One region of the uncultured Exiguobacterium sp. genome, then DNA from elsewhere that is predicted to be linked to it. Evidence: riboswitches for the same ligand, from Rfam matches in the RefSeq annotation. Region 1 holds a riboswitch; each other region holds the start of a gene.

The links. Region 1 has a riboswitch for S-adenosylmethionine ahead of ACHWTJ_RS13100 (LLM class flavin-dependent oxidoreductase). Riboswitches for the same ligand answer to the same signal wherever they lie in the genome.
Region 2: another riboswitch for S-adenosylmethionine. It lies ahead of ACHWTJ_RS01425 (amino acid permease); the one in region 1 lies ahead of ACHWTJ_RS13100 (LLM class flavin-dependent oxidoreductase).
Region 3: another riboswitch for S-adenosylmethionine. It lies ahead of mtnK (S-methyl-5-thioribose kinase); the one in region 1 lies ahead of ACHWTJ_RS13100 (LLM class flavin-dependent oxidoreductase).
Region 4: another riboswitch for S-adenosylmethionine. It lies ahead of ACHWTJ_RS03000 (methionine ABC transporter ATP-binding protein); the one in region 1 lies ahead of ACHWTJ_RS13100 (LLM class flavin-dependent oxidoreductase).

The regions. Positions count from the first base shown of each region.
Region 1 is NZ_CAXYJR010000006.1:2,930-10,428, reverse strand. Features, by position in the region: gene ACHWTJ_RS13125 (ABC-F family ATP-binding cassette domain-containing protein) at 1-628, shown strand, start outside; gene ACHWTJ_RS13120 (NUDIX domain-containing protein) at 694-1,074, shown strand; gene ACHWTJ_RS13115 (PhoX family phosphatase) at 1,189-3,069, shown strand; gene ACHWTJ_RS13110 (hypothetical protein) at 3,109-3,576, opposite strand; gene ACHWTJ_RS13105 (RimK family alpha-L-glutamate ligase) at 3,654-4,601, opposite strand; gene ACHWTJ_RS13100 (LLM class flavin-dependent oxidoreductase) at 4,598-5,656, opposite strand; SAM riboswitch class I at 5,731-5,835, opposite strand; gene ACHWTJ_RS13095 (DUF975 family protein) at 5,948-6,586, opposite strand; gene ACHWTJ_RS13090 (DUF2325 domain-containing protein) at 6,651-7,499, opposite strand, start outside.
Region 2 is NZ_CAXYJR010000003.1:14,054-21,552, reverse strand. Features, by position in the region: gene gntK (gluconokinase) at 1-431, opposite strand, end outside; gene ACHWTJ_RS01435 (GntR family transcriptional regulator) at 424-1,140, opposite strand; gene ACHWTJ_RS01430 (ketopantoate reductase family protein) at 1,323-2,240, shown strand; SAM riboswitch class I at 2,277-2,378, shown strand; gene ACHWTJ_RS01425 (amino acid permease) at 2,456-3,859, shown strand; gene mmuM (homocysteine S-methyltransferase) at 3,834-4,766, shown strand; gene ACHWTJ_RS01415 (MarR family winged helix-turn-helix transcriptional regulator) at 4,841-5,263, opposite strand; gene ACHWTJ_RS01410 (CBS domain-containing protein) at 5,446-5,901, shown strand; gene ACHWTJ_RS01405 (MFS transporter) at 5,928-7,166, shown strand; gene ACHWTJ_RS01400 (DUF1801 domain-containing protein) at 7,217-7,499, opposite strand, start outside.
Region 3 is NZ_CAXYJR010000007.1:297,756-305,254, forward strand. Features, by position in the region: gene ACHWTJ_RS15510 (MBL fold metallo-hydrolase) at 1-194, opposite strand, end outside; gene ACHWTJ_RS15515 (arsinothricin resistance N-acetyltransferase ArsN1 family A) at 255-743, opposite strand; gene ACHWTJ_RS15520 (acireductone dioxygenase) at 868-1,404, opposite strand; gene ACHWTJ_RS15525 (methylthioribulose 1-phosphate dehydratase) at 1,421-2,041, opposite strand; gene ACHWTJ_RS15530 (2-hydroxy-3-keto-5-methylthiopentenyl-1-phosphate phosphatase) at 2,038-2,697, opposite strand; gene ACHWTJ_RS15535 (2,3-diketo-5-methylthiopentyl-1-phosphate enolase) at 2,694-3,884, opposite strand; SAM riboswitch class I at 3,955-4,056, opposite strand; SAM riboswitch class I at 4,262-4,365, shown strand; gene mtnK (S-methyl-5-thioribose kinase) at 4,444-5,610, shown strand; gene mtnA (S-methyl-5-thioribose-1-phosphate isomerase) at 5,607-6,656, shown strand; gene ACHWTJ_RS15550 (sugar ABC transporter substrate-binding protein) at 6,668-7,499, shown strand, end outside.
Region 4 is NZ_CAXYJR010000005.1:245,001-252,499, reverse strand. Features, by position in the region: gene ACHWTJ_RS03010 (alpha-glucosidase) at 1-1,538, opposite strand, end outside; gene ACHWTJ_RS03005 (aminotransferase class I/II-fold pyridoxal phosphate-dependent enzyme) at 1,688-2,875, shown strand; SAM riboswitch class I at 2,938-3,043, shown strand; gene ACHWTJ_RS03000 (methionine ABC transporter ATP-binding protein) at 3,128-4,141, shown strand; gene ACHWTJ_RS02995 (methionine ABC transporter permease) at 4,131-4,796, shown strand; gene ACHWTJ_RS02990 (MetQ/NlpA family ABC transporter substrate-binding protein) at 4,824-5,639, shown strand; gene ACHWTJ_RS02985 (GNAT family N-acetyltransferase) at 5,697-6,194, opposite strand; gene ACHWTJ_RS02980 (CAP domain-containing protein) at 6,282-7,160, opposite strand.

The DNA of each region.
Region 1 (7,499 bases):
CAAAGTCCTTGATAACGTCCGCTTCTCGTTGAACAAAACGGATAAAGTCGCGTTCATCAGCCAGAGCGATATCGCGATCACGACTCTATTCAAAATCCTTATGGGTGAGATGGAACCGGATAGCGGTACGTTCAAATGGGGCGTCACGACTTCGCAGTCGTACTTGCCAAAAGATAACTCGGAATTCTTCGAAGGCTCGGACAAGACGATCCTCGATTGGCTCCGTCAGTATTCACCGGCAGATGAGAGTGATACGTTCCTCCGTGGATTCCTCGGTCGGATGCTCTTCTCAGGTGAAGAGGTCATGAAAAAAGCATCTGTCTTATCTGGGGGCGAAAAAGTCCGTTGTATGCTTTCAAAAGCAATGCTCAGTGGTGCTAACGTCCTTGTACTCGACGATCCAACGAACCACTTGGATCTCGAATCAATCACAGCACTCAACGACGGCTTGATCGCTTATAAAGGCGCAATGCTCTTCAGCTCGCATGACCATCAGTTCGTCGAAACGATCGCGAACCGGATCATCGAGTTGACGCCGAACGGTATCGTCGATAAAGAAACGACATACGATGAGTACTTGAACAATGATACGATCCAACAGCAATTAACAGCGTTATATGCACAATGATTTTGAAAGAGACCGGAACTGTCGTTTCGGTCTCTTTTTTGAACACGTTGAAGGAGGAATGCGATATGCGGCACCGCGTATGCGCTGCGTTGATCGAAGAGCAACAGATCCTAATGGTCGAGTTACACACGCCTTCCCGGACATTCTGGACGTTACCAGGCGGAGGTATCGAGCGTGGTGAAACAAAAGAAGAAGCCGTCATGCGGGAAGTATTAGAAGAGACGCATCTTCACGTAACGATCGAACGCCAACTCTATGAGATTTCAATTGATCAAGGAACCGAGACATGCTTTCTTGTCCGGCGTGCCGAGCATAGTCCTGAACCTCGACTCGGTATTGATCCCGAACTCCCATTTGACCAACAAGAATTACGTACCGTCCGTTTACGACCATTAAAGGAACTTCACGATGATCCACAGATCGTTCGTTTACTTTCACTACTGTAAAGGTAATATGAACTAACTGAGATAAAACTGACCAGGTTTCTTTACACCTTCTACATAATCGACTGATTAAATGGAAATGTAGCAACAATACAAACTCATTTGGGGGAAACGAAAATGAAACGAACACTCATGGTTGGTCTATCAGCAGCGGTCTTGTCATCAAGTATGGTCCCAATGTTCGCGGATGCCCACAGCTCTTCTCATAGTACACGCAACATCAAGAAGGTCGAATTCTTGTCGATGGATGCACCGACAAAAATCGATCAAATGGTAAAAACCTATACAGAAGCAAAAGTCAAAGTCACATATACAAACGGTAAAACAGAAGTGAAACCGTTGAACTACAATCAACTGTTCCTCTCGCAAGATAAAATCGTCGAAAACAAAGGCGAAATGATTGCAGCAGGTACACCGATCGATGCCAAAGGTAATCCGATCATCGATCGCAGTGTACCGGACAAACCGGAAGCCTTTGTTTCTGACGCACCCGATTCGAATAGCCTGCTTGAAGTCCATGGAAAAAAATACATGGTCTCTCACTTCGAATATGATTCAATCGACAATGCTGGAAACGAAGTCAAAGGTCTTCCGGCATCGATGACATTGACGGAAGTAACACAGGATAAGAAGACCGGAAAATTAGCTGTCAAAAAAGCAAGTAAGATTGACTTTAAAAACGTCAACGGGCTCTGGACACCATGTAACGGTTCAACCACACCATGGGGAACGCACCTTGGGTCAGAAGAATATGAACCGGATGCACGTGCGTTCGAATCAGACAAAACGTCAGCTGCTTATAAAGAAGTAAATGCTTTCGCTGAGCGTTATTTCGGAACGACCGAAAAAGCCAATCCGTACTTCTACGGTTTCACACCGGAAATCTCGGTCGACCGAAAAGGAAAAGCGACAGCAGTTAAGCACTACAGCACAGGTCGTTTCTCGCACGAGATGATGCAGATTCTGCCGGATCAAAAGACAGCGATCTTCGGTGACGACGGGAACAACACGATGATGTTCATGTACGTCGCGGACAAAAAACGTGATTTCTCAAAAGGAACACTCTATGCGGCGAAGTTCAAACAGACACGCGCGACAGAAGGCGGAGCTGGTGATCTTGAATGGATCAAACTTGGTCATGCTTCCGATAAAGAAGTCAAACGCTTGATTGATAAAGGAACGAAATTCAGCGATATCTTCGAGACAGCAGATGCGCCGACACCGGGCTTTAAAGCGGTCAAAACAGCTGCTAGTAAAAAAGTTGAGTACTTGAAACTGAAGCCTGGCAAGGAAAAAGAAGCAGCGTTCCTTGAATCACGTCGTTACGGTGCGTTGCTCGGTGCGACGTCAGAGTTCAACAAAATGGAAGGCATCACGGTCAACGAACAAGACAAAAAAGCCTACATCGCCTTGTCGTATGTGTCAGGTAGTACCGAAAAACAAGAAGGTGCTGTTCAAGACGACATCCAGCTCGAAAAACGTGAATCGGGTGCGACATTCGAAATCGATCTCGGACGCGCAAAAGGCATCGACAGCCGTTACGTGCCAACGAATATGCAAGCACTTGTCATCGGTGAAGATTTAGCGAAGCCCGATGCTTACGGCAACACAGCGAATCCGAATCTCGTCGCGAATCCAGATAACCTTGCCTACTCCGCGACGTCCGATACACTCTTCATCGGTGAAGATAGTGCCCTTCATACGAACAACTTCGTTTGGGCCTATAATCTGAAGACAAAGAAGCTTTCACGGATTCTGTCCGTTCCAGTCGGAGCGGAAGCAACTGGTCTCCGTTCACTCGATCATATTGGTGGGTATAGCTATCTCTTGAGCAACTACCAGCACCCGGGTGAGGCACTGACAGGAAAACAAATCACGGCCGTCGATCCAAAAGCGCTCGAACAAGCGATGAAAGACGGTATCGGGATTCAAAAAACAGGTGGTGTCGGTTACCTATCTGGTTTACCAAGCGGTCACAAATCGTATACGCATCGATAAGATACTAAAACGGATTCCCAAGCGCGGGAATCCGTTTTTTCATGCGTTGTTCTTCTTTTGTTTTGCTGCCTCTTCTTCCACACGTTGCAGCAGTCCATGAACGATTTTCTCGTTCTCCCGCTCGCCACCGAGTGACAAGAGACTTTTTCCAACAAAGTTCGCTCCCTCATTTTTTCCCGTATAAATCAACAGACAACGGTCGTGTCCAAGTGGTTTGAGCGTAAACGTCATCTCGATCTTGAATATTTTAGCCAACGTGAATCCAATCGTGTTTTGTTTGAAATCTGATTCATTCGTATACGCTAAATCGGTCACGATGTAGGTTTCAAGTCGATTGCCTTGCATGTACGTCTGACGATACGTTGAACCAACGACACCGGGTTTTCGTTCAATCACCTCATGCTGGACGACGCCCGGAATCAAGCGTTGCAGCCGGGTGTGATCAAACAGATGCCATGCTTCTTCGATCGGAATATCGAGCTGTCGTTCTTCTCTCCACGTGATCATACACCTGCCCCCTTTTTTAATAGAAATACCCTGTCATCCGGTCTTGTAACGTCCGGTGACAGGGCGGGAGCAGATTCTTATTTTACTGTGCTTGTTTCAAGGGCTGCACCGAGGAACTTCGCCAGTTCGAGCATGCCGTAGCGTCCTGCAGCTGCCTCAGCATCCGAATTGTAATTCGTATTCGTATTGACGTCATACGTATAGATCGTACCTGACGCATCCTTGATGAACTCGATGCCAGCGACAGCGATTTGGTTCGCTTGAAGGAACGCTTCATACTTTTCAATAATTGGATCATTGAAATCTTCAACGATTTGGAACTTCATCGGTGTTTGTGGCGCTTCTTCTCCGACTGGGCAGAACAAGTCGTCAATCACACATGCATCTGCCGGGCAGAGTTCGAATCCTTCTGACGTATCAACTCGAACCGCGTAGACAAACTTTCCACCTACGAACTCACAACGCGTGATATACGGCTCCGGTGCTTGGATATATTCTTGAATCAACGTGATCCCATCGACTGGTTCGTCGAATGTCGGACCATCGAGATAAGATTCAAGTGCTTCAATCGAATGGAATAACTGGACACCAAGACCTTTCCCGGCACGGTTGTGTTTTGTGATGAATGACGAAACACCGATTTCTTTTGCTGCTTGTACGATTTGATCGCGTCCGACGGCAGCCGTCGTCTTCGGTACACGAATCCCAGCCTTACGCAACGCCGTGTATTGATTGACTTTGCTGACTTCTAGACGAAGCGCACGCGTTCCGTTAAAGACAGTCCGGTCATGCTCTTCTAACCAAGCGAGGACTCCTTCCGTCAACTCCGGCGCGTAACGATGCCCCCGCGTATGCGAAGAGGCACTCATCCGGCTGTAAAAGACACCTTCTGGCGGCAGTTCATCCAGCGGAACGATTCCTTCATTCAAGTGCCACTGTTCATACGGCAATTCGAGTTCTTCGAGACGTTTGATGAGATGATCCGTCCATTCTTGGTTTTCGTGGAGAATATGAATTTTTGTCATGATTGTTGACCTACCTTTCGTTTCGCTTCGACCAGCGGCATTACGTCACGAGCAAAGCGCTCCATTTCTTCAAGTTGTGGTGAGAATTGTAACAAAAGTAACGTGACACCGACGGCTTCGAACGCTAGAATCCGTTCAGCGATTTGTTCTGGTGTCCCGATTAAATTCGGACGTAGACCACGGTTCGAGACGGAATAATCGTTTCGCTCGACCTGTTGCTCCAGTTGCGATTTACTGATGAAATCCTGATAACCCGCATAACCGGCGCTGTCTTCCTTGACGTCTGTGATCCGTTGCCACTCAAGAAGCGCTTCTTCTTCCGTATCCCGACAAATGATGTAGGCCGCAAGACCAAAGCTCTCAAGCGGTGCGTGTCCCGTCGCTTCCCGACGTACTTTCATATCGTTGATTTTATGAGCTACCTCTTCGACCGTGCCCCCATGCATGACATAAGCGTCACAGTGTTCGACGATCGTCCGCTTTCCAGCTTCACTCTCTCCACCAGCGTAGAGCTTGATGCCTGGACGCTGGACGGGCTTCGGATGAAGTTCCGCCTGCTCGATCGTGTAGTGATTACCGGAGAAGCTATACGGTGACGCATCTGCCCATAGTCCTTTCATGACCGTGACGAACTCTTCCGTCCGAGCATAGCGTTCATCGTGTGCTGTGAAGATACCGTTGTATTGTTTGGCTTCCTCTGCCCACCACGCTGACACGACGTTGAGCGTAAAGCGTCCACCACTCAACTGATCGATGTTTGCCGCCATCTTCGCCGTCGTCGCTGGATTATGGAACCCGGGACGTACAGCAGTCATGATCTCTAAGCGTTCCGTCGTTGCAGCAATCGCCGCTGCCGTCGTCCATGCCTCAAGACTCGGTTCCTTAATGCCTTTGATATCATTCAAGTTCAATTCCGCGATCAACGTCGTCGAGAAGCCGATCCGTTCTGCTGTTTGTGCGACTTGTTTCGCATAATCGAATGTCGCAGGCATCTGTTCATCTTCGACGTTACGTAACCATCCCCCAAAAATCGGTAACCAAAAACCATACTCCACTCTATCGTCCCCCTTATCATAAAAAAACGCTCTTTTCGAAGTTCGAAAAGAGCGACGGTATCTTGTCCTGTCCGCTCTTATCTTCGGAAGGTATATCCCTTCCTGGAAGTAGCACCTTCCGCCGTAGCGGGGTTGCTGAAGTGTCTTCGGGCCAGTCCCTCGACTTCTCTAGATAAGATGTGTTGCATTCATCGTACAAAATTCACTGAACTAAAGCAACCATTAAACCGTCTTTTCCAATCGGAATTATTTCACGCATAAAAAATCCCGACGTAATGTCGGGATCAGGAATTAATATGGTGCGACGAAATCTGATGTTGGCTCTGGTGCTTGTTCACCACGAACACGATCATAGAATTTTGCAAAGGTGACACTGAAATACGGTGTAATCCACAAGAATGCTAGACCTAGGGTAACGATTCCTAAAAGAGCCCAACCAATAAACGATAGTAAGAGCATGAATGCTTCCATTTTATGCCCGTCCATCATTTTCCGGGAGCGTGTAATGGCTTCTAAGATACCAATTGATGGTTCATCCCGCAAAATATAGAACGTTAGCATGTAAGAAAATGATTTAATGATTCCCGGTACGACTAATAGCAGAAACCATAGGAAGATAAAAAAGAATTGTACGATAGCTAGACCAATCACTTTGAAAAACATGCCATATGGTTCAAATAAATCCGTTACTTTCGTTTCTTCTCCACGAGCAATCGACATCGCAATCCAAGTCCAACCGACTCCGACCGGAATCAATAAAATCGATACTAATGATACGACGAGATCCATGGTATTAGCTGGTTCGTCCACATCTGATCCAAATAATCCAGGTACACCTTGAATAATACTAAACAGAATAACTGTTAGGACTGCGAATCCCCAACGACCGCTGAGCGACGCCTTTGCCGCTTTTTTTAATTGAGATGACATGAGTAAGGTCCTCCTTGAAAAAATAAGTTCTCACCTTACTCTACGGCTTATAACTTCTAATGTTTCACTCTTTTTTCAATAATTTCCCGTCTCGTTGCTGGTTAAGCCAAGCGCGCTCAAGTTGTCGCTCACATGCCGTGTATAACGAACGTCGACCATCGAGGCGTTCCATCGCAAATGGAATACCATGTTTTTTCGCCTGCGCGATGACATGTGCACTCGCTGCATGAGAAACGCGACTCGTTACGACGACGATCGCGTCCGTCTTTTTGGCGAGGCAGGCAATCTTTTTCGCGGACTGTGCGTCTCCTGCCAGATGAATCAATTCGATCCCCGTCGGCGCAAAGAACTCACGATAGACAGCGGTCTGTTGTTCGTTTCCAACGATGACGAGACGCATGCCTGTGAAGCGCGTGAAATCAAGCGGTGTCTTATCAACGAAATCCATCAATTGTCCGGGTACAGCTGTCGTCACGATCGGTTCAATCGTTCGCTCTTTTGGCATACGGACGCGACGCTGCGCTTTTTTAGCTTTCGGCACCGTTTGCCGTTTCATTTTCCGTGCATACCGGTCCGATTTTTTCGCTGTCACAGGTGTCTTCACTACCGGTTGTTCTATCGCTGATGAGCGGTTGGATGATGTATTGACGATCGGTTCTTCATACGTGAACGGATGCTTCCAAGCAATCGTCAGTGTATCCTTCCGTCCCCGCCACATGACGAGATCGACGAGTTGCCCTGCTTCCAGTCGGAAATAGCGCATGTCTTCTACCGGTACGACATAATAAAACGGTCTGCCCGACTCATCTTGCAGTGGACCATTCACCGTTTCCTCAATGATTCCATGCGCTTTGACGATTGCTTGTTCAAACACGACACGTTCCGGATTCTCTTTCATTCGCTCCGTCGAGAC
Region 2 (7,499 bases), on a different contig from region 1:
GGACGATCTTCGACGAGCCAACTGATTTTGCTGAGCGGTGACATCGGATGGATCGGTGTCCCGGTCCGGTGATAGATCGAGAAACCGTATTGTTCCTTAATCTTGTTCGACCATGCTTCACTCCGACTGTCCGCCCATGTGATGCAGGCAGTCAATGGCTGATGCTGTGCGTCCATCGCGATCAAGCTGTGCATAGCACTACTGAACGCGACGAACTTTGGTGGCATGCTTGGATGACGTTTTGTGATCAAACGGATCGATTCGAGTACAGCATCAAAAATTTCTTCCGGATCCTGCTCCGCCGTCGAACGGTTTGGTGTGTGGAGTGGGTAACCGACATTCGTTTGTCCGACAACCTCTCCTTTTGTCGTAAATAAGACTGCTTTCGTACTCGTCGTACCGATATCGACGCCTAACATGTATTCAGTCATGTGAATCGACTCCTTTCGACATCATTTGTTGCGTTTTCCAGAGATCTTCGACTTCCTGGACGTCATCAAAGTTCTGATGTAAGGAAGCAACCATCCGTTCACGATCCCCTGTCTCGATCGCTTCGATATACAAGGCGTGGTTCGCGAGAATGCGTTCGAAGTCTTCGATGTCTTCCTCGAATCGTACCCGCATCGATAGGAGGATGAAACTTTCCATGACCGGTTTAAGATTTTGCCAAATCATGCTGACATACCCATGATCGATCGAGCGGATGATTGTTTCATGAAACAGTACGTCCTGGAAGGAAAATTCATCGGCATCCTTGTATTTGATGGCAACTTTCATCATTTCTAGAATTTTACTGAGCTCACGGACGAGTTCAGACCGTTCGATTTTGACGAGTCGCTCGAAGACGAATGTTTCGATGAGCAACCGGACATCATAGATTTCCTGAATGTCGCGCTCGGACAAACCGACGACGACCGCTCCCATTCGTTCGAGACGAATCAATTGTTCGGATGCAAGGACCTTTAACGCATCCCGGACAGGAGAGCGACTGACTGAAAAATCAGAGGCTAATTTATTCTCAGATAAGATGGTACCGCTTTCAATCTTTCCTGAAATAATCCGCATCCGTAACTCGTGTGCAACACGATCTCCGGCGGAAGCTTTCGCTAACCACTTCAGGGGGTATAACAGTTCTGACATGGAATCACCTGATTTCTAGAGTGAGTATACTTGTATACAAGTTAGTATAAACGTTTTTTTCTAAAATGCAAACGCTTAACTTACATTTTAGTGATTCAAGTAGGAATCAGGAAAATGGTTTCCGATATGTTAGGGTGAAGGAGTAAGTAACGAATCGATTAGTTAAAAAGGAGGTAATGCATATGCATGTTTTAGTCGTAGGTGCAGGAGCAGTTGGAGGTTATTTCGGGGGACGTCTTGCTGAGCAAGGGGAACAGGTGACATTCTTTGTTCGTCCGAAGCGCTATGAACAATTACAAAAGACAGGGTTACAGATTACTAGTCCTCATGGTGATATCACGATCACGCCTCAGTTAGTGACACGAGACATGCGACCAAATCACACATTTGATGTCGTCTTACTTTCTACGAAAGCCTATCACTTGGATGACGTCTTACAGGATCTTGCGCCATTCATTTCGGAAGATACATATATCATTCCCTTATTGAACGGGATGCGTCATATTCGCCGGTTAACAGAAGTCTTCGGAGAAGATCGAGTACTGGGAGGGCTTTGCTTCATCGAATCGACGCTTGATGCAGAAGGGCGTATTGTACAGACAAGCCCGTCTCATCGGCTATTGTTTGGTTCACGAACCGGTAAACCAACAGCGCGTTTAGAGGAGATTGCAACACGTTTTGCGAAAGCGAAGGCACCGATGGCGTACTCGATGCATATCATGGATGACATGTGGCAAAAGTACCTCTTCATTTCGACATTTGCGGGCGTGACGACACTATTTCGCTCTGCCATCGGTCCAGTTCGCAAGGACCCAATTGGTTATCAGATGATTCAAGACGTCATGAAGGAAGCGAAACAAGCGATGGAAGAACAAGGTGCAATTTTCAATGATGATGTAGAAGCGGTCTTGCTGAAGCAGATGCATGCAATGGAAGACACGATGAAATCGTCGATGTTACGGGACATGGAAAAGGGTCAGCCTGTCGAAGTGGAACATTTCTTTAGCACGTTGCTCGAAACACGCTCTCCACGTCACCTTCAACTGATTGAATCTAATTTATGGATTTATCAAAAAAATCGAGAACTGCTTGTTGACTGAATTATCTGCATTCTGATATGGTTAGGAACAATTACATACTTATCCAGAGAGGTGGAGGGACTGGCCCTATGAAACCTCAGCAACAGGTCGAAAGATACTGTGCTAATTCCTGCGGGTGCTGCACCCGATCGATAAGATTTCCGAATTGTCGACCGACGCATCCGTGAGGATGCGTTTTTTGTTTGAAATAGGTGGAACGAGGAGGAAATGGATTCATGAAAACGAGCGGAGCGTTTCGACGCAAGATGGAATCACGTCATCTGATCATGCTGTCGTTAGGTGGTGTTATCGGAACAGGGTTATTTTTAAGTACAGGTTATACGTTGGAACAAGCAGGACGCGTCGGAACGATTTTATCGTATTTGATCGGGGCCGTCGTCGTTTACTTAGTCATGTTAAGTCTCGGTGAACTCGCCGTTCACATGCCGGAAACCGGATCATTCCATAAGTACGCAACGAAGTACATCGGACCCGGCACAGGTTATACAGTCGCCTGGCTCTACTGGCTGACATGGACGGTCGCCCTTGGTTCAGAATTCACGGCGGCAGGCATTTTGATGCAACGTTGGTTCCCGTCGATTCCGGTCTGGGTGTTCAGCGCATTGTTCGCTGCGATGATCCTTGGTATCAATGTCTTAAAGGTCCGTGTGTTCGCTGAAGTCGAGTTTTGGTTTTCCGCCATTAAGGTCGTGACGATCATTGCTTTCATTTTACTTGGTGCGGGAGCGATCGTCGGCTTCATTCCACTGCAAGATGGTAGCCCAGCCCCATTCTTTTCTTCCTTAACGGAAGGTGGATTATTCCCAAATGGCGCTTTCGCCATCTTCATGACGATGCTTGCCGTGAACTTTGCTTACTCGGGAACGGAATTGATTGGTGTCGCAGCGGGTGAAGCAGTTGATCCGAAGCGGACGATTCCGCTTGCGATCCGGACGACGATTTTGCGACTCGTTCTCTTCTTCGTCGGTACGATCATCGTGTTAGCCGTCTTATTGCCAACGGAAGGGAAAGGTGTGCTCGAAAGTCCGTTCGTCGCCGTATTTGAACGGATCGGAATTCCCTACGCAGCAGACGTGATGAACTTTGTCATTTTGACAGCAATCTTGTCAGCAGCGAACTCTGGACTTTACGCCGCCTCTCGGATGCTCTGGTCGCTTGCGAACGAACGCATGATTCCACGCTTCTTCGCCCAGGTGACACCAAGTGGGGTACCGCTTCGAGCTGTATTGTTCAGCATGCTTGGCGGAGGACTTGCCTTGCTGTCTAGTATTTATGCGGCAGGAAGTGTTTATATCGCGCTCGTCTCGATTTCTGGTCTCGCTGTCGTCGTCGTTTGGATGAGTATCAGCGTTGCCCAGTATCGTTTCCGGAAACAATTCCTCCGTGAAGGGCATACGGTCGACGAATTGGTCTATCGCACACCACTTTTTCCATTCGTACCGATTGCCGCTCTCGTCGTTTGTTTGATTTCCTTGATTGGTATCGGATTTGATCCGACACAACGAATTGCCTTGTACTGTGGTATTCCATTCATCGTGATCTGTTATGTCGTTCATGCGTTCACGAATTCTTCTCAGAAACGGAGTGTTGAAGATGTCCCGAATCAAAAATCCAGTTGATCAACGATTACAAGAAGTTCCCTTTCTTATTTTAGATGGTGCCCTTGCAACCGAACTTGAACAGAAGGGATTCGACCTGAACGACCCGCTTTGGTCAGCACGTCTCTTGATTGAAGCGCCGGAACAGATTGAGCGTGTCCATCGTGATTACTTTGAAGTAGGTGCCGATGTTGCGATCACTTCAAGTTATCAAGCAAGTATCGAAGGATTCAAGCAACGTCACATTTCAACCGAGGAAGCAGAGAAACTGATCCGACAAACGGTCACCTTGGCGCAAAACGCACGCACGCGTATCGGAAAGAGTGACGCATTGATCGCGGGATCAGTAGGTCCTTATGGTGCTTACTTAGCAGATGGTTCTGAGTATCGCGGTCATTATGGGGTATCAGTAGATGTGCTAGAAGCCTTCCACAGACCACGGATTGAAGCGTTGATTGAAGCGGGGGCAGATCTGCTGGCATTCGAGACGATTCCGTCGCTCGAGGAAGCTGTCGTGTTGTTCCGGATTCTTGAAACGTATCCGGAAGTGTCCGCTTGGCTGACGTTCTCGCTTCAAGATGCGACGCACATTAGTGAAGGAACGGCACTTGCGACTTGTATTGAAACGGTCGGACAACATCCACAGCTCGCAGCAATCGGTGCAAATTGTTTTCCAGCATCTTACGCGACCGATTTTATCCGTCACGTCAAGGCGTTGACGGATGTGCCAATCATCGTCTATCCGAACTCTGGTGAGGTCTATGATCCGGTCGCAAAAACATGGTCAGGTACGAATCAGTGTACGTCGTTCCAAACCGTCTCGAAAACATGGTATGAGGCGGGGGCACGATTGATCGGCGGTTGTTGCCGAACGTCACCCGAACATATCGCGCAAATTCGTTCAGTCTGTCAAGTTTCTCAAACATGATGAATGATGGACGAAAAAAGAACGGACACGAAATCGATTGATTTCGTGTCCGTTCTTTAAATGATATGATTCCGTTATCGTTCACGCAAGGCACGATTAAATTGTTGCAACAGGCGTCCGAAATCTTCCGCATCATCTGCTGGCCAGTCTGTCAGTAGACGTTCGATGCTTGCGAGACGTGCTGTTCGATAGATGGTAAGTTCTTGTTGTCCTTTATCTGTGATGTGATAAAAGAAGGCACGACCATCCGTCGGATCTTTTACTTTTTCAACGAGTTGCTTCTGATCGAGTGCCGCTGCTTGGCGACTGACGGTTGAGACATCCAACTGAAGTTCGCGGGCAAGTGTTTTGACACCGACGTTGCCGGAATCTGCTAATTGTCGCAGTAAGAGATAAGAAGCACGATCCAAATTACGATTGTCTGCCGTCGCTGTCGTTAAGCGCCGGATCAGAATCGCTAACTCCAATTCAATGGTTTCAAGTGATTGTTGAGACATCGGGTATCTCCCCTTTCGAAAAAGTCTCTCTGTCCCTCATGATTACCCAATGTGGATAAGCTGTCAATGCGAAAAGCAGGAGGCTTGACAGAGTTGTAGTTGTATTATACAATCATTTTTGTTCTTTTAATTGTATCATACAACTTTCGTAGATGAGAAACGAACGACAAAGGAGAATTCAGATGAAAGCTTATGAGTCGATGAAACAAGAGGTCATCACGGTAAACGATACAGATCTGATTCGTACGGTCATCGAACGATTCATTCAATCTGGTATTAGCGGCGTACCTGTCATCAACGCCGAGCAGGAGGTCGTCGGGTATATCAGTGATGGAGATATCATGCGCGCAATTGGAAAACACAAGGACATCATCGTCGATACATTCTTATACGTAGATGTCATCAAAGGAGACGAAGAAGATTATGAAGATCGGATTCGTCACATCTTGAATCGACCTGTCATGGAACTGGCACGCCGGAAAGTCGTAACAGCGGACGCTGATACAGAAATGGAAGAGATTGCAGCGACACTTGGCGCAAAACGGATCAAAAAGCTTCCAATCCTCAAGGCAGGACGTCTTGTTGGGATCATTAGTCGAGGCGATGTCATCCGCCATTCGTTTAAACAGTTCATGTAACACATTCAATAGAAAGAAGGGACACTATGGCACTTGCTGAAAAAACAACGACGCTTGAGCCGGAAACGGTATTAGCAGAAAGCAAACATGGATTATTCCATCAACCGGTTGCTGTCTGGGCGGTCTTTTTCGCCAGTATCACAGCATTCATGGGAATGGGGCTCGTCAATCCCGTCTTACCGACAATTGCCGAGAATTTAGAAGCATCAAAAAGTGAAGTAACGCTCTTATTTACAAGTTATAACGCCGTCATGGCATTCGCGATGTTAATTACAGGCGCGATCTCATCACGGATTGGTCAAAAAGGAACATTGATGCTCGGGATTGCCGTCATCGCAACCGTTGCTGGTTTTGCTTCACAAGCAGACAGCATTTGGACGCTCGTCGCGTTACGCGGTGGATGGGGACTTGGGAACGCTTTGTTCGTCGCAACCGCACTGGCTGCGATCGTTTCGCTGTCATCAGGCGGAACAGCCAAAGCCATCATTTTGTATGAAGCAGCCGTTGGTCTTGGGATTTCGATTGGACCACTATTAGGCGGAACACTCGGTTCGATCACATGGCGCGCACCATTCATGGGTGTTGCGACAATCATGGTCATCGCGTTTCTCGTCTTGCTCTTCTTGATGCCAAAACCAGCAGCGTCTGCTGCACCGAAACAGAAGTTATCATTAAAAGCACCTTTCCAAGCGATGAAACATCGTTCGCTCTTGACGCTTGGGATCGTTGCGGCGCTTTATAACGTGGGGTTCTTTACAATCATGGCTTATGCACCATTCGTCATGAAACTACCAGCTAAAGGACTCGGATTCGTCTTCCTCGGCTGGGGGATGTTACTTGCGATCACATCGGTCTTAACGGCTCCGAAACTGAAACAATGGTTCGGAACGATCAAAGCGATGATCATGATGTTGATCACATTCGCGATCTTGCTTCTTTTAATGGGGATTTTCACGGAAACACCAGCCGTCGTCATCGTCTGTGTCATCTTGGCGGGAGCTGTGCTTGGGAATAACAACACGCTCATCACGACCGCTGTCATGGACGCAGCACCTGTCGAACGTTCGACAGCATCTGCGGCATACAGTTTCCTACGTTTTCTCGGGGCAGCCATTGCGCCATTTATGGCCGGTAAATTGGCTGAAATCTTCAACGCAAACCTACCGTTTTATGTCGGCAGTGGCTTCGTCCTCTTATCCGTCATCATCATCGGGGTCAATCTCAAACACATCCGCCATATCGATCGGACAGAAGGCGGACATTAATTTCAAAAAAACAGCCGAAGCGAATCTGCTTCGGCTGTTTTTGATTGAAATCAAGAAGGGTACATGTCTCGTAACGTGCGGATCGAGTGCTCAATCATTTCCCGAAGTACGTTTAAATCGATGTCAGTCAGTCGTTTTACGTAGAGGCAGGACTTACCGCGTCGATACGTACCGAGACTAGCAAGCAGTCGTTCCGATACATCGTCTTCACCAAGCGAGAGGTAAAGGACGAGGTTCGTCTTGCGCGGAGAAAAACCCACATAAAAGCTGTCGCCCTCGCGACCGGAGGCATAGCGATAATGATAGGCACCAAAACCAATCAAGGAGGATCCC
Region 3 (7,499 bases), on a different contig from region 1:
GTGACGAAGATGGCGTCAGGATCAAGCAGGGTTTTGACATCGACCGGTAAGTCGACGAGTGGATTGGCGACGGCATTCGGTGTTTGACCGAAGGGAGGTAAGCTGCCTTTTTCGCCAAGGAACGGATCAATCAGTAAGACTTGATTGGCATACGTGACAACGAGTGTTGCATTACGAATTTGTTGAATATCCATTAGGTTCATCCTCTCTCAATGACTCGGATTGACTATTCCCTGTCTGGCATTCAATGAATCCTATCGTAAGCGTTTCTCCATCGCCATGACGTCGACATATTCGCCGTTCAACTGTCCTTGCTCCTTAAACGTTCCGACGATCCGGAACCCGGAGCGGATATAGAGTTTTTGTCCAATTTTATTGAATGGGAAGGTAAAGAGGATCAGCTTATGCATCTGATGATCACGGGCATGTTGTTCAATCGTTTCGAGCAAACGTGTGCCAATCCCTTGTCCACGATGTGTCCGAGTGATATAAACCGAAATCTCACCGACGGATGCGTAGACAGGACGCGGATTATACGGATCGAGGGAAATGAAGCCGAGGACACCTGTATCATCTTCAGCGACATATCCGGCATATCGATCGGTGCGTTCCGCATACCACTGGGTCATGAAGGATAAGTCCTTTTGGTCGGTCTCAAGCGTTGCGATCCGATCTTCGATGCCTTCATTGTAGATGGCGAGAATCGCTGGTAAGTCGTGTTCCGTTACGGGACGAATATGCATGACGCTCACTTCCTCATCGCTTTTCCTTCATTATATCGGTTACGTGTCAATGTAGTGATATGTTTGTGCGATAAGAAAAGCGCTGATTTCCTTCATATGAAGGAAAACAGCGCTTATATCGATCTTAAGAGACCGTTGACGTCTCGTTTTCATAAATCGGAACCCAGCCGTCTGTCGTGACGAAGATCCGAACAGCAACGACTTTACGATCGTCTTGAAGCGTAAAGTAGTGGCGTGTGTTAACAGGAACGGAAATCAAATCACCAGGATTGAGTTCGATATTGTAGTAGCCGACCTCTTCGTCTTTGATCGCGAAGACGCCATGACCGCTGACGATGAAACGAACTTCATCATCCGTATGGTGATGTTCTTTCTGGAAGTTGACGAGCAACTCATCCAGGTTCGGTGTCGTATCCGAAAGTGAGATGATATCAGCTGTCTGATACCCACGACGTTCTGATACGTCTTTGATTTCTGGAGCGAACGTATCGAGAATCGTTTGTTTGTCCGCATCCGTCAGTGTGAAGTTCTCAACGAGAGGCGCTGGAAGTTTCGAAACGTCCCACTGTTCGTAAAGAACGCCGCGTGACGCAAGGAAGTCAGCGACTTCCGTTTGATCCGTATACCGTGTGTTTGTTTCTTGGAATAAGACTGTTGCCATGAGATGATTCCTCCTTTTAATGAATGGATTGACGGCATGATTGCAACGTCAACGTGTAATTGAATAAAAACTCGAAGGCTTCGAGGTGTTTCTTTGCTTCAAAGGCGGTCGGTGCCCAGACCGTGATCCCGTGATTGCGGATCAGGACGGCACCACTATCCGCTGTGACATGAGGTGCAAAAGCAGCGGCAAGCGTCGGGATGTCCGCATGATTCGGAATGATCGGTACCGTGACCATCGCATCCTCTTCCCAGTGTCCGAGTGCCTTGATGATTTCTTGACCAGAAAAGGTGATACTGCCTTGATCGCCATAGAGTTCCGAAATCACATTGTTTGCAATCGTATGGACATGCAGGGAACAACCGGCGTCCGTTCGATTGAACACCTCGACATGGAGCAATGTCTCAGCGGAAGGACGCCCGGATTGCTCACCGATCAATTGACCGGTCGCATCGACATGAACGAAGTCGTCAGGAGTCGTCTGCCGTTTATCTTTTCCGCTTGCCGTCACAAGGAATTCAACCGGGACACCGGACGTCCGAATGGCGAGATTGCCACTCGTACCAGGGAACCAATCGCGCGCCGCAAGCTCTTGTTTGATGGCGCGTAGCTCTTCATACCGTCGCATGAATGTCATGTTGTCACCTCCGCTCGTGTTAAATCATGAACGATATCGTGGAACGTCTCAAACGGTGTATAGGCGATATCGTTCTCTTCACACAACGTGATCAGATAATCACGGGCATAGACACGATCCGCTTGTTTTGCGAGTTCGAAGTCCGTCACCGAGTCGCCGATGACGATGATGACGTCACCGTCTTTACGTAGTGTCCGAGCAACGGACGTTTTACAACAGCCGCATCCGTTCGTGCAATGGGCATCGCAGACGTTTGGCCAATCGATATGGACGAATGGACCACTGAAATCAGCAACGTTACAGTAAATCTGTTCTTGTTCAAGGAATGGCGCTAAGATCGGTTCGACGAAAAAGTCCATTCCACCGCTGACGATCGAAAAATCGATGCCTTGACGACGACTGTACTGCAGTAACTCCGAAAATCCGTCGCGAATGACCGCACGCTCCAACAAAAAGTCAAGATAGGCTGTTTTTCCGTCAGACGGCAGAAGTGCGAACATTTGCCCGACACCACTCTGAATCGATAACGTCCGGTCGAGTACGCCGCGTTTCAACGGTTCGAAGTCACGCGCTGGCGCAAATGCCTGCATGAGCGCGATGATATTATCCTGTGTCGTCACCGTACCGTCGAAGTCACAAAGAATCCGTACGGTCATGACTTGATCCCCCAAGCGTCGAGGGCAATCTGTAATTCTTCATGACGAGAGGCTGCCGCCGATAGGGATTCAGTTGCGAGTGCTGCATCGAGTGCCTGACGGAAAGCGATGACACCAGCCGCAGCACCTTGCGGATGACCATGTACGCCGCCACCGGCGTTGATGACGGAATCGATGCCGAAGTCCCGTACGAGTTGAGCGACGAGTCCAGGATGAATACCGGCTGAAGGAACCGGGAAGATCGATTTCGTCTGACCGAGACGAGTCGCTTCGACTGCGATGCCACGGGCGACATCCTTTGGCAAAGCGACATTGCCGTAAGGAGACGGGAATAGCGTCAAGTCTGCTCCAGCAGCACGCGGTAATGTGCCGAGTAAAACAGGGGCCGCGACTCCGTGATTCGGGCTAGCAATCAACGCACCGCTATATGCTGGATGATTGAAGATCGGAACGTTGATTTCCGGATCACTCGCCAGTTCGCGTAAGACGTCGAGTCCGTATGTGAAGGTATTCAGCAAGAAAGCAGTCGCTCCAGCGTCAATCAATCGTTTGGCTTGATCCTTGAGCGTAAAGACGGGACCGCTGAGTGTGATCGCATATAACGCACGTTTACCAGTCCGGTGGAAGTGAGCATCGATGACCTCACGTCCGATTCGTGCCCGGTCAATCGTCGGTGTTAACGGATTGTCGTATAGGATCTCATCGTCTTTGACGAGATCAATCCCACCAGCGAGTTGTCCTTCGAGTTGATCACGAAGAAACGATAAATCGCGTCCGATGATTCCTTTGAAGATGCTCATTAACAATGGGCGATCTTCGACACCAATCAAGGAACGGACCCCTTCAATCCCGAATTTCGCACCTGGAAAGTCCGACGTAAATGTATCGGGTAGTAGCAATTCCGTTAATTTGATTTCACCGTCGAGTGAGAGTTTCCCGAAGACGGTCGTCAGAATCGCAGAAAAGTCGCGCGACACGTTATGTTCCGGATAACGAATCGTGATATATCCTTTGCCATCGCGCTCTTCGGTATGTACGACTTCCCCTTTGAACGAGGCGAGTTGTTGTTGTTCGAGATGATTCAGTTCCGTCCAAGAACCGACTGTCAGACCAAGCGCGAGTTGTTCAGCGCGCTGCTCGAGTCGATCACGGGCAGTCAATTGATAAGTAGCAGTGATATAAGCCATGTCTTTCCTCCTTCAACAAAAAAATGGTCTCTCGTCAGCGACAAGAGACCATGAATGATTCGAACGTGGACTCTTATCTGTCAGCTTAGTAGCTGCAAGAATTAGCACCGTGCCAAAAGGTCGGTTGCTGCGACATCGTAGGGCTTGTCCCTCCGTCTGCTCTTGATAAGAATTGGATGAAATTGTGAAATCTAATTGCAATTTTTACATGGGAATCGTCACTTGTCAAACTATTTTTAGAAAATTTATTTTTTTGAAAATACTCTTTCTATAGATGACTTAAAAATGATGTCCGTTTCTGCTTGATTTCGATTTGACAGCGAGGAAGTCGATTGCGTAAGATTCAAATCAATATCACACACGACAACTACATACGACTCTTATCGCGAGTTGGCAGAGGGAATTGGCCCGATGACGCCGCAGCAACCGACCACTAGGCACGGTGCTACATCCAACAGACGTTTCGTCTGAGAGATAAGAGGACGCAGTGACTTTCCTGCGCCTCTTTTCGATGACGAAAAGAGGCGCTTTTTCGTGTATCACATAGGGGGAAACTGAGATGACATACAAAGCATTTACAGAACAGGACGCGATTGATCGTGTTCGAACATTAGGACTGATCGGCGACGGAGCCGTCGAAGCAGAAGAGATTGGCGACGGCAACCTCAACCTCGTGTTTCGGATTCGAGAAGGTGAACATCGATTGATTCTAAAACAAGCACTCCCGTATGCAAAAGTCGTCGGTGAGAGCTGGCCGTTATCGCTCGAACGGGCGTGGATCGAGCAATCCGCACTCCGTGAATTCGCACGGCATGCCGTACCGTTCGTGCCACGTGTTTTTCATGCCAGTCATGAAGAGGCGTATACGGTCATGGAAGATCTTTCACATCTGACGATCGTTCGAAGCGGTTTACTTGCAGGTGAACAGTATCCGTTGCTTGCGGAACATATCGGTTCTTATCTCGCTCGGACGTTATTCCATACATCGGACTTTGCACTTGGTCCGGTTGAAAAGAAACGTGTCGCCCGAACGTACTACAATCCAGACTTGTGCGACATTACGGAAAAATTAATCTTCACGGATCCGTTCCATGACGCGGAGACGAACGAGATTGAAGCCGGACTCGAAGGAGAGGTGGCACGTCTATGGGCAGACGATGAGTTGAAACGCGAAGTCGCAAAACTCGAAGCGCTCTTTATCACGAAAGGCGACGCCTTATTGCATGGCGATTTACATACAGGCAGCATCTTCGCCTCGGCGACGGAAACGAAAGTCATCGATCCAGAATTCGCCTTTTATGGTCCATTCGGATTCGATGTCGGGCAGTTCATTGCGCATCTATTCTTCGCGGCATATCCAGATTACCCGGCACTCCGTGATGCCCGAATCAAGGACATCGATACGTTCTGGCTGACGTTCGCTTCAACGTTCCGTGCCTTATGGGAACGGGAAGCCGTCGAACCGTTCCAGGCATCAGGACTCGTCGATGATGTACTGAGTACGATCTTGCAGGATGCCCTTGGCTTTGCCGGTTGCGAATTGATTCGGCGGACGATCGGTCTTGCACCGGTCGCTGATTTAGAATCAATCAATTCAACGACGGAACGCTTAGAGCGGAAACGTCACGCCCTCCGTCTAGGAGCAGCGTTAATCAAACGCCGTACAGAATGCCGGACATTCGATGATTTAAGAAACTTTGATGTAACGGAGGAACTTAGCCGATGAGTACATTCGTTCAAAGTATCCGTTACGAAGACCGTGTCTTGACGATTCTCGATCAGACACGTCTACCGCAGGAAGAACACTATGAAGTCATTACCGATCTCGCACAAGCAGTCGAGGCGATCAAACAACTGCGCGTTCGGGGTGCACCTGCGATCAGCTTATTTGGGGGATTCGTGCTTGTTCAGGAAGCGTACCGGTTTGAAGCAGAACTACCGATCTACAAGCAAGCCTTGCTTGAGACATCGGCGACGTTACTCGCGACACGACCGACGGCCGTCAACTTGCGAAATGTCCTTGATCAACTGAATCCAATCATTCGAGACGGGACGTCGGTAGAAGAGATTCGCGAACGGCTCGAGCAGCGGACGATTGCCTTATATGATCAAGATGCTCAGACGTCACGTCAAATCGGGATTCATGCGTTGGAATTGTTCCAGTCAGGCAACCGGATCCTCACGATTTGTAATGCTGGATCGATTGCGACCGCTGCTTATGGAACGGCACTCGCGCCGTTTTATATTGCAAAAGAGCGTGGTATCGAATTGTCTGTTTTTGCAAGTGAGACGCGTCCGTTACTGCAGGGGGCACGACTGACGACCTGGGAACTGCAACGTGCCGGTATCGATGTCACATTGATCACAGACAACATGGTCGCCCATACGCTGAAGGAAAAACAGATCGACGCGATCATCGTTGGTGCCGACCGGATTACACGAAACGGAGATACAGCGAACAAGATCGGAACGTTCCAATTGGCATTGCTCGCGCAAGCCTTCGGTATTCCGTTTTACGTCGCAGCACCACTCTCGACATTTGACTTCTCGCTCGTTTCCGGTGAAGCGATTGAAATCGAAGAGCGTGATCCGCTGGAAGTGACGGCAATCCAAGGTGTCGCGACAGCACCAACGGGAGTCGCTGTCTTCAATCCGGCGTTTGATGTCACACCACACACATTGATTACGGGCATCATCACAGAACTTGGTGTCATCACGCAACCGAATGAAGAAACGATCGAACAATTAACAGGGCTTCACCCCCTCGGATAAGGAGATATGTCATGAAAAAACTAGCTTATGCTGTCCTGGCACCAGCCTTTTTGCTGGCGGCTTGTGCGAATGGAGAAGCCACGACGACGAAGGTCGTCAAGGATGTACCAAAAGGGGTTCAGTCAGACGTCAAGATCGCCGTCATCCGCAACCTAGCATCGGACGACCATACGAAACAATTCCTTGATGGCGCACGAAGTGAAGGCGAAGCGCTCGGCTTTAAAGTCAGCACGTTCATCTCGGAAGGTAACGACGTCAAGTTCAAGGAGCTTGTCGCACAAGCGATTCAACAAGATTATGATGGGCTCATCATCTCGCACGGTAAGGAAGACTACGCCTATGACATGATCAAACCGGCGGTCGATAAAGGACTGAAGGTCGTGACGTTCGATACGGTCACGAAGAAAAAAGGAACGGCGTTAAAAGGTGTGACGGAAACATTCCAAAACGATCATCAACTCGCGAAGCTATCGCTCGATGAAGTGACGAAGGTGACGGACAAAAAACCGGTCCGTGTCATCAAACTGTGGTTCGGACCAGGTTTTGCCCCACTCGATCGTCGTCAAGAAATCTATAAGACGTACGAAGCAGACGGCAAAATCAAAACGCTTGAGACGGTTGGACCGACAAACTTCCAAGATGTCCAAGGGGATATCGCGACGAAGATGAATGCGATTCTCGCGAAGTATCCGAAAGGAAGCATTGATGCGGTTTGGGGAGCTTGGGACGAAGTCGCAAAAGGGGCTTATAAATCGCTCAAGGATAATAAACGTCAAGAAATCCCGCTGATCTCGATCGATGTCTCGAATCAGGATATCAACCTGATGCGTGAAAAGGACAGCA
Region 4 (7,499 bases), on a different contig from region 1:
TAGTTCGATACGAGTAACTTTTCCTTCGGTAAGATAAAGGCGGTCTGCATCGGTTCGTCGTATACGTTGAGGACGATCCGCCAGACTTCTCCTTCTAGTTCCCGTTCATAAATATAGAGATACGGATCATGCAGTGCCAGGTCTCGGTACGTACCGTAGACCATGATTGGATGATCCTTGCGCATCTGAATCAACGTCCGGTAAAAAGCAAGTACGGACGATGGATCTGCTTCTGCTTGTGCGACATTGATGTCCGTATAATTCGGATTGACGGCTAACCACGGTTTTCCACTCGTAAAGCCTGCCGCATGCGTATCGTCCCATTGCATCGGCGTGCGGGAGTTATCACGGGCGAGTAACTGCATTGACGAGAGTACGACCTCCGGGTCCTCGCCACCAGCGACGCGCTCTTCGTATCGATTTCGAAAGGCGACATCTTGATAGAGCGATGGATCTGAGAAACGAATCCCCGTCATCCCGATCTCTTCTCCTTGATACACGTAAGGAATGCCCGGTAACGTATGCAACATCAAACCGAGTAGTTTCGCGCTCTCGACGCGGTATCGTTCACTGCCGAAGCGCGTCACTTGCCGTGTATGATCATGGTTGTTGAGAAACTGTGAATTGACACCTAATGGGTATAAGACATCATACCAGCGTTTTTGAATCTCCTTGAATCGTAAGAGATCCATCGCCTCCATATCGTCCGCGATCTCGAAATGAAACAGCGTCCGAAGTTCGTTCCGTTCTTCACTGACATATAACAGCCCGTCTTCTGGACCGACGAACGGAATCTCACCGACTGTGAACAAGTCCTTCTCGGCAAGGACGTTCGCATGCATCTCCTGCAGGAAGTCATGTACGCCGGGCTGATTCCCGAGATACGATAAATCAAACGGATTGACGACATCCTCAAGCGTCCGTTTTTTAATCAAATTGATGACATCCATCCGGAAGCCGTCAATCCCTTGAGCAATCCACCAGTTCATCATATCGTAGATCGCTTGCCTCACAGCTGGGTGCTCCCAGTTCAAGTCCGGTTGTTCTTTCGCAAAAGAATGGAAATAATACTGCCCGCGTTCTTCACTCCACGTCCACGGGCTTGATGCAAAGTACGAGCGCCAATTGTTCGGTGGCGTCCCTTTCGTGCCGTCTTTCCAGATGTACCAATCATCCTTGTCATTAATCCGGTCCCGCGACTGGCGGAACCAGTCATGCTGGTCACTCGTGTGATTGACGACTAAATCAAGTATGATTTTCAATCCACGGGCGTGAGCCGCCGTAATCAATTCCTGTAAATCCCCCATCGTCCCGGCCTTATCCATGATCGTGTAATAATCGGCAATATCATAGCCGTTATCAACGTCCGGGGAACGATAACACGGATTCAACCAGACAACATCGACACCAAGCGAAGCGATATAATCAAGTTTTTCGATGACACCTCGCAAATCACCGATTCCGTCCCCATTCGAATCCTTAAAACTACGCCAGTAAACTTGATAGACGACTGCCTCTTTCCAGCTAGCTCGCTTCATCTCCTCACTCCTCTCCCTAACTCTTTATTCCCGCTCCACTTGTCTGTACCTGTTAATTCAATAATTTTTTTGAATTTCGAAAAAGTTCTTTTCTTTTGACTGAATATTCGTTATCCTTGACGACAATACCACGAAGGAGGCATTCACCCATGAAACATTTCGCTCCATCCATCGCTATCGATCGGCTTCCTGCTCCCGTCTTCGCTGAGCTTGCGAACCGGATTGGTGCTGTAAAAGCAGCCGGACACGATGTCATCACACTGGGTCAAGGAACACCCGACCAGACGACACCTGTACATATTCTCGACGCCTTAAAACAGGCGATCGATGAGCCAACAAACCTTCAATATCCACCGTTTCGTGGACATGATTTTCTAAAACAAGCCGTCGCAAGCTTTTATGCGAACGAATTCGGCGTCACGATCGATCCGGCAACGGAAGTCGCGATTCTTCTCGGTAGTAAAGCCGGAATCGTCGCCTTACCGCAAACAATCGTCAACCCTGGAGAAGGTGTCATCGTCCCGGATCCAGGATATCCGGATTATCTGTCTGGTGCTGCACTTGCTGGCGCATTTCCGATTACGCTTCCGTTGCTTGAGAAAAACGGCTTCTTACCCGATTATGACTTGCTTGATACAACGGACGTCGAGCGTGCCCGGATGTTGTTTCTCAACTACCCGAGTAATCCGACGGGTGCGACCGCGACAGCAGAAGCCTTCGAACAGACGGTCGCTTTCGCCGATGCCCATGATATTTGCGTCGTCCATGACTTAGCCTACGGTGGCATCAGTTTCGATGGTCCAACGCGAAGCTTTCTGCAGACGGAAGGGGCAAAAGACGTCGGAATCGAGCTATTCTCACTCTCGAAACGCTTCAATATGTCCGGCTTCCGGATCGCCTTCGCAATTGGAAATCCGTCTGTCATCTCAAGCATCGAGACGTACCAAGAACATCTCTACGTCAGTGCCTTCACACCGATTCAACATGCGGCGACCGTCGCTCTGACGAGTGATCAGACATGTGTCCATGAGTTAAGTAGCTTATATGAAACACGACGCGATGCGTTGTTCGCAAAACTCGATGCGATCGGCTGGAGTGGACCACGTCCAGGCGGTTCCTTCTTCGTCTGGCTTCCAGTTCCTGAAGGTTACACGTCTCAAAGCTTCACCGATCATCTACTTGACGAAGCACACGTCGCCGTGACCCCGGGATCCTTCTTCGGTGAATACGGTGAAGGCTACGTCCGGATCAGCTTGATTGCTGACGTCGAACGTCTAGAAGAGGCCGTCGACCGAATCGGAACACTCAGTCTGTTCCGGACACCCGTTGCGGAATAATTCTGAAAAAACATTTGACAGATGGGAATCATTTCCGTTAAAGTAAGTCCCAACAGTATAACTACTTATCGAGAGCGACCGAGGGATTAGGCCCAACGACGTCCGGCAACCACCTATTAGGAACGGTGCCACATCCTACAGAATGATTTTCATTCTGAGAGATAAGTTACGAAATCTTACACTTTCGTCGCTTTTTTCTGGTTGCTCTGCTACTAGGAAAAAGCGACTTTTTTTGTATGAGGAGATGAGCGGATGATTGAATTCAAACACATTACAAAACGGTTCGTCCGAGACCGGACCCCGATTTTTGCATTACGGGATGTCGATTTAACGATCCAAAAAGGAGAAATCTTCGGGATCATCGGTGAGTCCGGTGCCGGTAAAAGTACATTGCTTCGTCTCATCAACGGGCTTGAGCATCCGACACAAGGAACCGTCAAGGTCGACGGTGTCTCGCTCGGCGGGATGCCAAAATCGGAACTACGTCAACTTCGCTTGCGGACAGGAATGATCTTTCAGCATTTTCAACTGATCCAATCGCGCAACGTCGCGGATAATATCGCTTTTGCGCTCAAGGCGGCTGGTGTCAAACGCGCAGATTTTCCGGAGCGAATTCGCGAACTCGTCTCACTCGTCGGCCTTGAAGGATTTGAGACGAACTTCCCGAGCCAATTAAGCGGTGGTCAGAAACAGCGCGTCGGGATTGCCCGGGCACTCGCGAATGATCCGACCGTCCTGTTATGTGACGAAGCAACCTCTGCCCTTGACCCCGTTACGACACTACAGATCCTTGAACTGTTGAAGGATTTGAATGAACGACTCGGATTGACGATCGTCCTCATCACGCATGAGATTGATGTCGTCAAACAGATTTGTCATCGTGTCGCGGTCATGTCGCAAGGAGAGGTCGTCGAAGTCGCCTCTACTTATGACTTGTTCAGCCAAGCCAAACATCCGGTCACACAACATTATGTCGACACGGCATTACAAATCGAGCTACCGGAACGCATCTTACAGGCAACACCGGGTAAGATCATCCGCTTGCAATTTACGGGCGAGAAGACCGGTGAGAGTACATTATCGGAAGCAATCCGCCGTTACGATATTTCAGTCAGCATCTTGCACGGCAAGGTCGACTATATTCAAGACGTCGCCTTCGGTGTTCTGATCGTCAGCTTGACGGGATCTCCTGATCAAATCGCTCCTGCCCTCGACTGGCTCGCGACGGAACTTCATGCTCTCGAGGTGATTCAGGATGTGGCTTGATCGTATTCAAACGATGTTACCCGAGTTGTTGAAGGCGCTCGGTGAGACGGCATGGATGGTCGGAATTTCACTTGCTTTTGCATTGGTCATCGGGATTCCGCTCGGGATTCTCTTGTTCGTCACCGATCGCGGTTTATTCTTTCAAAACCTTGCCGTCCGACGTGTCCTTGACTTCGTCGTCAACATCGTCCGGTCCTTACCGTTCATCATCTTGCTTGTTGCCCTTATTCCATTAACGAAGTTCTTACTCGATAATACGATTGGTCCGACGGCTGCATCCGTCAGCCTCAGTGTCGCAGCGATTCCGTTTCTTGCACGACTCGTCGAGACGTCACTACGTGAAATTCCGCCCGGTTTGATTGAAGCAGCGGAAGCCTGCGGGGCGAAACCCTTGCGGATCATCGTCAGCGTCCTTTTACCGGAAGCACTTCCCGGCATCATTCAAGGCATCACGCTAACGACGATCAGTCTGATTGGCTTCTCGGCAATGGCTGGGATCGTCGGCGGCGGTGGTGTCGGTGACCTCGCGATCCGTTTCGGCTACTATCGCTATGATAATTTCATCATGATCGTGACAATCGTCGTCCTCATCGTCATCGTCCAAAGCATTCAAGCACTTGGGAATCAACTGGCGCGAAAAACAGATAAACGCTAATCATACATACAAAGGGAGAGTAGAATTATGAAAAAACGATATGCCTTTTTAGCAACAGCCTTACTCGGTGCAGGAGTCCTCGCAGGATGCGGAGATAGCAGCGCTGATGAAAAAGACAAGACGATTAAGATCGGTGCGACAAGCGGTCCGTATAGCGATATGGTCAAACAAGCGATTCAACCACAACTCGAAAAGAAAGGCTATAAAGTCGAAATCGTCGAATTCAGCGATTACATCCAACCGAACATCGCCCTCGGTAGCGGAAACATCGACGCCAACTTGTTCCAACACTCGATCTATCTCAAGACGTTCTCTAAAGAAAAGAACCTCGACTTAAAAGGACTCATCACGGTTCCGACAGCACCGATGGGACTATACAGCAAGACAGCGAAGACGCTTGACGACGTCAAGACAGGTGCTGAAGTTGCAACGCCGAATGATCCGACGAACCAAGCACGGGCACTGAACTTGCTTGCGGAACAAGGGTGGATTGAACTCAAGCCGGACGCTGATCCACTGACCGTTTCAGAAAAAGATATCGTCAAGAATCCGAAGAAACTCGTCATCAAACCACTCGAAGCGGCTCAACTGCCACGCGCCGTCGAAAGTGTCGATATCTCAGCCGTTCCAGGAAACTTCGCACTTGCTGCGAAATTCGACTTACTCGATGCGTTAGCGCTTGAGACGATGGACGAACAATACCGTAACCTCGTCGCTGTCCAAACGAAAGATGCGGACAAGCAAGTCGCAAAAGACTTAAAAGCAGCCGTCGAATCGGACGCTTTCAATACAGTCATCGAAAAATCATTCAAAGGCTTCAGCAAGCCTGAATGGGCAAACTGATAAAAAATGACCGGAATTCAAGGAGAGATACTCTCTTTGAATTCCGGTCATTTTGTGTTAGAACCGATACCACATCAGTTCTTCATCATGATAGGTATCATCGATTTTCAGCGCCCGTGGTTCGATCGCGTATGATTCAAAACTAAGCGACCGATAGAGAGCTTTAGCGGCTTCATTCGTCCGGACGACCGAGAGATGAACCTGCTCGATCCAAGGACGTTCCTGTAATGCTTGTAATGCCTCTTGTACCAATTGCCGTCCAATCTGTTGTTTTCGGACGCGTGGCGTGACGTACATCGCAAATAAATCGGCTCGATGTCGCATCTTGAACGGCTCGGAGCAGACGATGGTGACGACACCAACGAGTTCTCCTTCATGAAACGCACCGAACGTCGCTGCTTGTTCGTTCTGAAAGCGCATAGCATATTGCTCGATCGGTCGATCTTTTTCCACTTCATAATCGGACCCGAACGCTTCCGGATGATTTTGCAACGCTTCTAATCGCAACGCTTTATAGAGTACTGCATCTTCTGCATTCAATTGACGTATTTCCAAATGCTCCACCTCCTGCCTTTAGTGTAAAACAGATCGCCTCATGAAAAAGAGGACGACATCGCGAAATATCGTCCCCCATTCTTCTATTTAAGGCGTCCGGAAATTAATCGTGAAGTATGGCGCATTACTTCGGAATGCCACACCGACATCTGCTTGCTTGTACTCTTTTTTCAGAATGTTTTCCCGGTGCCCTTTTGAATTCATTAAGCCCCAATGTGCTGCAAAGACATTTGGATAGCCCATTGATAGATTTTCACCAGCATAGCTGAACGTAATACCTTCACGCTTCATTCGGTCAAACGGATCACGTCCTTGCGGATCTGTATGCGAGAAGAAGTTGTTCTTCGCCATATTTTCGCTATGCCCGCGTGTCACTGGCTTTAATGCCGTATACGGAGCTAACGGATTCAACTTATAGTCAGCCCGTTCCCAATTCATCAAACGAAGCATCAATTTTTCATCTGTTGTACGTAAAGCATTCGAAGCGGTACCGTAGAAACCTTTTTTCTTTGCTTCAACGTCTTTTGGAATTGCAAGTGTCGCTTTGACCTTATTGCCATCATGTTGGTCGAAGAAATAGGTGACGTAATTCCCCTTCTTCTCATAGACGGCTGCATGATCCAGATTCAACATGTAGTTCGTGTTGCCTTTACGGTAGGACTTCACTGCGGTCCACCCTTTTTTCTTCAGCGACGATTCAGTATCCTTGTTCAAGACCGCCCCTTGCGTCGTTATACCATTTTTAAATCGGTACTTCCCATACTCTTTCCCGTCTTTCGTCAACGAAACGAATTCCTCACTCGCAGTTCGCCTGACTTCCCAGTCATAACCTGGGTATTCACTGCTGTATCGATCAATCAGCTTGCCACCGCTTTTCGGATAATCGGCTTCTGCTTGTTCCATTGGAATGTTCTCGTAGCCGAAAAAAGCTACTGCTGCTACTCCGATGATCAACCATTTTTTCATGTCTTCGTTTCGCCTCCTTTAATCATTACCTTTATTTTAAAAGAAAATGATTCTTCCGAACAGTTATTGGCTCTTAATTGTTAAAATCACATCTTACGTCCACAAATTCGACACATTTTATGAGAACGTTCTCATATTAGTAAAATGCTTTAGTGATGAGGATTCTTAAAAGTATTTAGTACATATTCTAAACCATCTTCCCCTTTTCTTAAAATGTGTGAACATTCTTTTATTTCGTCATTCAAGATTTTTGATTGCTCTCGGAATTCCTACTCGGTATCATTAGAATTCGTAAGCCAAACTTTCAATGCTTTTCCAAATAACATAATGAAATGAAGG